One region of the Lentilactobacillus sp. TOM.63 genome, then DNA from elsewhere that is predicted to be linked to it. Evidence: predicted binding sites of a transcription regulator. Region 1 holds the regulator's gene; each other region holds the start of a gene.
What was found. Region 1 encodes CtsR, which represses protease genes until heat stress. Its sites were predicted from a motif close to TTGGTCAAAAAAGGTCAAANA; they were not measured.
Positions count from the first base shown of each region.

Region 2: the regulator CtsR is predicted to act here: its motif matches at 763-783, upstream of clpP (ATP-dependent Clp endopeptidase proteolytic subunit ClpP).
Region 3: the regulator CtsR is predicted to act here: its motif matches at 1,341-1,361, upstream of QUF07_RS09585 (ATP-dependent Clp protease ATP-binding subunit).

Region 1 is NZ_JAUCAP010000049.1:7,542-9,820, reverse strand. Features, by position in the region: gene QUF07_RS09695 (ATP-dependent Clp protease ATP-binding subunit) at 1-1,162, opposite strand, end outside; gene QUF07_RS09690 (CtsR family transcriptional regulator) at 1,178-1,645, opposite strand; gene QUF07_RS09685 (CPBP family intramembrane glutamic endopeptidase) at 2,266-2,279, shown strand, end outside.
Region 2 is NZ_JAUCAP010000021.1:9,428-11,706, reverse strand. Features, by position in the region: gene QUF07_RS05820 (VOC family protein) at 1-641, opposite strand, end outside; gene clpP (ATP-dependent Clp endopeptidase proteolytic subunit ClpP) at 853-1,446, shown strand; gene QUF07_RS05810 (zinc-dependent alcohol dehydrogenase family protein) at 1,670-2,279, shown strand, end outside.
Region 3 is NZ_JAUCAP010000048.1:5,536-7,814, reverse strand. Features, by position in the region: gene QUF07_RS09585 (ATP-dependent Clp protease ATP-binding subunit) at 1-1,288, opposite strand, end outside; gene ykzS (protein YkzS) at 1,438-1,647, shown strand; gene QUF07_RS09575 (phosphocarrier protein HPr) at 1,780-2,046, shown strand.

The sequences.
Region 1 (2,279 bases):
TAACCGCTGTTTCAATTGCTTCATCAGTAATTTCAACATGATGATGTTGTTCGTACTTCGGCCGCAGCCCCTTGAGAATTTGAGCAGTTTCGTCAGTCGTGGGCTCGTCAACCATCACTTTGGCAAATCGACGTTCCAAGGCAGCATCTGATTCAATGTACTTTTGGTATTCATCAAGCGTTGTTGCCCCGATTAACTGAAGCTCACCACGAGCCAATGCAGGTTTCAAGATATTGGAGGCATCAATTGCCCCTTCGGCACCACCGGCACCAATTAAGGTATGCAACTCATCAATGAAGAGAATGATGTTACCATCTGAATAAATTTCATCGATCACTTTCTTCAAGCGGTCTTCGAATTCGCCACGGTACTTGGTTCCGGCAACCAATGAGCCCATGTCGAGCATCATCAAGCGTTTGTTAACCATGTCGCCGGGAACTTCGCCTTTAACGATTCGTTCAGCAAGGCCTTCTGCAATGGCTGTTTTTCCAACGCCGGGTTCTCCAATTAGAACTGGGTTATTCTTAGTCCGCCGAGCTAAAATCTGAACCACCCGCTTAACTTCAAGATCACGGCCAATGGTTGGATCAAGCCGGTCTTGACGAGCTAATTCAGTTAAGTCACGAGCCAATGAATCAATCGTTGGTGTCTTTGATTCATTTCGTTTTGATTGACGGCCCCGTTGCTTGGCTGCCATGTTTGAAGCCATTGAACCACCACTAATTCCCATTTTGCGCAATGTTACTTTGCGAATTTGTGATAGATCAAGCCCCAAATTAATTAAAATTCTGGATGATAAGATTGTCTCATCGGTTAGAAGTGAAATTAAAATGTGTTCGGTTCCTACTTTAGGAACGCCATTTTTCTTGGCGAAATCTCCTGCTTGGGCTAAAACTTCCTTAGCCTTTGGTGAATATGGCAGGTAATCCGTACTTGAAAGATTCTTCAAGTTGCCATAACCAGCAAACCGTTCGACTTCTTCTGTGACATCTTCGGCAGTTACTGAGAACTGTTGAAGTGCTTTATAAGCGATCCCATTCGTTTCAATCAGTAGACCTAGTAAAAGGTGTTCAGTACCGATAGCCTGATGTTTAAATTTCTTGGCTTGTTCCTGAGCGATGGTTAAAACATTCTTAGCGCTTGGAGTAAACAAATTATTCATAGACACCCTCACTTTCTATCCCTCGTAACGTAAACGATTCAGGATTGATATCATTATATTCGCTCTCATGATATCTGTTAAATCATTATTGTTCAGGTCAATCGCATCTTTATCAATCGCGGCCAAAATAATGCTGGCCTCTCTACGATTAATTAAGTCATTATTATATAACGTTTGAACGATTGTTTCACTATCTCTTTTGGATAACTTGTTACCAATCGCGGCGATTAATGAATCTAAAACGTCGATATCGTCTAATAAGCGGACTTTTTCTATTCTAATGTAGCCGCCACCACCACGCTTGCTCTCAACGATATAACCATTTTGGATAGTAAATCGCGTATTGATTACGTAGTTGATTTGGGACGGTACAACGTCAAACAAACCAGCAATTTCAGAACGACGAATCTTAACCTGTTCGTTATCTGCAAGGATTTCTTTTAAATAACGTTCAATTAAATCTGAAATATTTTCGTCGGCCATTTCATCACCCATTCTTTGACTAATATTGACTATTATTATACGAATGTCTGAGGAAAGTACAAGGAAAAGGATTGAGAGTGCGAAAACAAGCGGTTAAGAATCGGAGTGTAAGTCTCCTTTGGAAGAAATTCGTGGGCTTGGAATTTTTTTCAAAGGTGCTTACGCGCAGATTCTTGCTTGTTTTCGCACGTTTCTGCTATGTAACAAAGAACCTCGGTGCTTGTCTTCAGTTATGTGCAGGGAACTGATGGGCTGAGCACGTTTCTATGTAATGGTGACATCATTGTCCCCCTTGGCTCATACATTAGGGTTCAGTGTCGTCGGAGCACGTTTACTGTGTAAAAGAATATTTTATTTGTAGCACCCTAAGTTGCCTTTAGAGGAAATTCCCGGGCTTGGAATTTTTTCTAAAGGTGCTTACGCGCAGATTCTTGCTTGTTTTCGCACGTTTCTGCTATGTAACAAAGAACCTCGGTGCCTATTTTCATCTATGTGCAGACTTCTGCTTGTTAGAATGTAGAACGCACTCAGCGAACAAGCCACTTATTTTCTAATCTGCCCTTGATAAAACCACCACAAGCGAGGGATAATAAAAACATTCTAATCATAGGAGGCTCATCATGTCCAAAAGTCG
Region 2 (2,279 bases), on a different contig from region 1:
GCCAATGTAGGTGCAGCCAAGGCAAAATGGTCGATGCTCCCCCTACCAAACCGCGTCCGATCGTCTGGTCGTTGGGACTTTAGAAGATCAATTGTTTGACCATCTTCCAGCTTCACGGAATCTGATTCTATCGGTAAGCCTAACCACTCGTGGAAAAACGCTGCGGTAGCCTGTGGATCCGGTAGGTGAAGCGCTGTTCCCAGTAATCTGGTGATTTGGTCTTCTGCTGGAACCTCACTGTTTGGAATAATTCGCATGTCAGTTAACCGCTCTGATGTCAAAATTAATTTCAGTTCAACCCCATCTGGGTCAAGTAATTTAAGCCCATTATCAATTTCAGTCGTTTGATATCCTAACCGATCAAGCCGCTGCTGCCAAAACGCCAAGCTGCCAGTTGGAATTGCTAATTTGATACTATTAAAAAAGTGTTTGGCATCCGTTCGTCGACCCAACAGCGGAAGCACAAAGAACGTGACGACTGTCCCCGGCGTGCCAAGGTAATCACCATAGAACAAGTGGCGAATCTTGATGTTCTCCTGGTTAACCGTATTCTTAATGAGTCGCATCCCCAATACTTTCGTGTAAAAATGGACGTTTTGATCGGCATCTTTCGTTAAGAGTGAGATATGGTGCGTTTTCATTTTGAAGCCTCCTCGCTTAATCCTTTGACAAAAGTATAGCACCATTGAATTCGGTTTCATCAGGATAACACCTGACCGCTATCAGGATTACAAAACATTTATCAGATTAAATTGATCAAAACATTTGACCTTTTTTGACCAATACACTAAACTATTATCATGAACTTGGCGCAGGCCATCTTTCATAAAACCTATCAAGGAGGCATTCTCAATGAATTTAGTGCCAACTGTTATTGAGCAATCCGCTAATGGCGAAAGAGCTTATGACATTTATTCACGTCTGTTAAAAGACCGCATCATCATGTTATCAGGCCCAATCGAAGATGACATGGCGAACGCGATTATTGCTCAATTGTTATTCTTGGATGCTCAAGACTCTGAAAAAGATATTTACCTTTACATCAACTCACCAGGTGGTGTGATCACCTCAGGCATGGCAATTTACGATACCATGAACTTCGTGAAAGCCGATGTTCAGACAATCGTAATGGGTATGGCTGCTTCAATGGCTTCTGTTCTTGCATCTTCCGGTGCCAAGGGCAAGCGATTTGCTTTGCCACATGCTCAAGTCCTAATTCACCAACCATCCGGTGGTGCTCAAGGTCAACAAACTGAAATCGAAATTGCTGCTGAAGAAATTCTCAAGGCTCGTAAGATGATTAATAATCTCTTAGCTGAGAATTCCGGTCAACCAATCGAGAAGATCAACAAGGATACTGAACGGGATAACTACTTAACCGCTCAAGAAGCTGTTGATTATGGCTTGTTGGATGGCATCATGACCAACAGTTCTGAAAAACAATAATTCACTAATTGACCGATCGTCAATGAAGAGTGATTTAAGGAAGACCGTCAACAAGTCCAAAGCTTGTGGCGGTCTTTTTTCTATATCCTGTTCAATTGCTAATCACCGTAGAACAGACTAAAATGAATGTGAAAGTTAGTTCAATCATTAACTTGTTTGTTATATTCAATGAAATCGGTATGCGTTCTTTCTGAAACAATTATTGAATCGAGGTCATTAATTTATGAAAACACAAGAAACAATCACACCGGATACCTCGGAAACCATCCCCAGTGAAATGAAAGCTTGGGAAATTATCAAGCCGGGTTCAATCAATTCGGACAGCTCGCCACTTCGCTTCACCACTAAACCAGTGCCAACCCCACAGCGTGGAGAAGTGCTAGTCAAAGTAATTACGTGTGGCGTTTGTCACACCGATTTACACGTGACCGAGGGCGACTTACCAGTTCATAAAGAACACCTGACGCCCGGACATGAGATTGTCGGCCGCGTGGTTAAATTTGGTCCCGAAACCAGCCGTTTTAACCTTGGTGATCGAATTGGCATTCCTTGGTTATGCTGGACCTGCGGTGTTTGTGAATACTGTCGTTCAGGTCGCGAGAACCTCTGCCCAAATTCCTTGTATACCGGCTGGGATCATGACGGCGGTTACGCAGAATATGTCACAGTTCCAGAAGGCTTCGCTTATCGGATTCCCGAAAGGTTCAACTCAGCGACCGCTGCTCCACTCCTTTGTGCCGGCATTATCGGTTACCGGGCATTTGAGCGGGCAAACGTTCCTGCCGGTGGGCGTTTAGGCCTCTATGGTTTTGGTGGTTCCGCTCACCTAACAG
Region 3 (2,279 bases), on a different contig from region 1:
GCTGTTCCTTGGCTTGTAATTCACCAACTGGAATTTCAGTCTTCTCTTCGACAATCTTTTCCATGTCTTCTGCAGTTACTTGCGGGGTATCTGCGGAATTAACGCTGCCGTTTTCCTTGGTCTTTTCAAGCTTACTTACTTGATCACGATAGTAAGCGGCTTTTTCATAATCTTCACTCTTCAAAGCAGCTTGTTTCTGCTTCTCGGCATTTTGAATCTTTTCGTCAACCGTGTGAGGATCAACCGCATTAATGGTCAAATTCTTTCGAGAGCCGGCTTCATCGAGTAAATCGATGGCCTTATCAGGTAAGAATCGATCTTGAATGTAACGGTCGGACAACTTAACTGCTGCCTTAATCGCATCATCCGTGTACTTAACGTGGTGGTAATCTTCATAACGTTTCTGGATACCCTTCAAAATCTTGATCGATTCCTCTGGTGAAGGTTCTTCAACTGTCACTGGTTGAAGTCGACGAGCCAAAGCTGAATCTTTTTCGATATCACGATATTCTTTTAACGTTGTGGCACCGATTAACTGGAATTCGCCACGGGCAAGTGCGGGCTTTAAGACGTTACCAGCGTCCATGCCACCCTCGGCATTTCCGGCACCAACAATTTCATGGATTTCATCGATGAATAGGATGATGTCTGGATTGTCTTGAACTTCCTTGATTAATTGCTGCATTCTCTGTTCAAATTGGCCCCGGATCCCGGTTCCTTGAACAAGTGAAACGACGTCAAGGCGAATAATTTGTTTGTTTTGCAGCTTTGAAGGCACGTTGCCAGAAACAATTTCCTGGGCTAATCCTTCAACAACAGCTGTTTTACCAACTCCAGCTTCTCCAATGAGAACTGGATTATTCTTGGTTCGACGGTTTAAGATTTCGACGACTCGACGGATTTCATTATCACGACCGATAACTGGATCAACTTTCCCATCTCTGGCAAGTTGGGTTAAATTGATACCATATTGGCCGAGAAGTGAGTTGCCATTTTGTTGAAAACCTCTTGGACCGCCACCGTTATTTGGTCCCATTGGTTGGGTAGGCGGAATTTCTTGTTGGGAGTTTGGATTAACATTTCCGTTTTGCATTGCGCGGAAAATGTCGTCTAAGCCACCAAATCCAAATGGATCTTGAGCCATATTTTGAGCACCTCCTGTGTTACGTTGTTTGTTCGATAGGAGTTGATAGCAATTTTGGCAAAGGTTAATTGTTTGCTTTTGACCATTCACACTCGCATAAAGATGAATGGTTGCTGGATTCTTATGGCAATTTTGGCATAGCATTAATTGCTTTCCTCCTTTAATATAGAAAATAAAAGGACAACGAAGGATGAAGTTACTGACCAACTTTGACCTTTGAAATTATTATACAACAACATATGATGTAATCAAGTAATTGGACTGAACAGATCATTTAAGGAGATGATTAACCATTGGCAGAAGACGTAAATTATGAGGAACAACTGAAGAAGCTAGAATCCGGAGAGCTTGATAGGATTGAAGTGCACCCAGACCACTTCATGGATTTCCAGGTGGCCTACATGAATTTTGACAAGCGCAAGCGGGTGATTGGGACCGCAAATCAAGGTGGTGTGGTGACATATGTTTTTGAACGCGACGAAGATGACAAAAAAACGCAATAAATGCTGTAAGCGGTTGAGGTTAAGCTTGTATTTTGGTTGATATATTGCTATTCTAAGATGAGTAAGGAATAATTTTAACTTTAAAATTATTTTTCGGAGTTTATAAAACTGATCAGAGGAGAATGATTTATAATGGAAAAACGTGAATATAACATTGTGGCAGAAACAGGAATTCATGCTCGCCCAGCTACTTTATTAGTCCAGACGGCAAGCAAGTTTAACTCAGATATTACCCTTGAATATCAAGAAAAGTCCGTTAACTTGAAATCAATCATGGGTGTGATGTCATTGGGTGTTGGCCAAAGTGCATCAGTAACAATTACTGCTGACGGCGACGACGAAAAGCAGGCAATTGCTGCAATCAGTGAAACAATGAAGTCTGAAGGACTCACTGACTAATTCATGTTCATTGTGATGAATACTAGACTTATAAATAACTTAAAAAACAAGTTGCTAACGGCTATAAACGGTTGATTAGCAGCTTGTTTTTTTAGTTTGACTCGTTTGCAATACTAGAACTAAACCAATATAATTATAACGATTGTTACACTACAGTGCCGTCTGCAATGGGTGAAGCGGTCACTTTGGCACAGTGTGCAGATCTGGGCGCACATTTTAACGACACGGTCCAG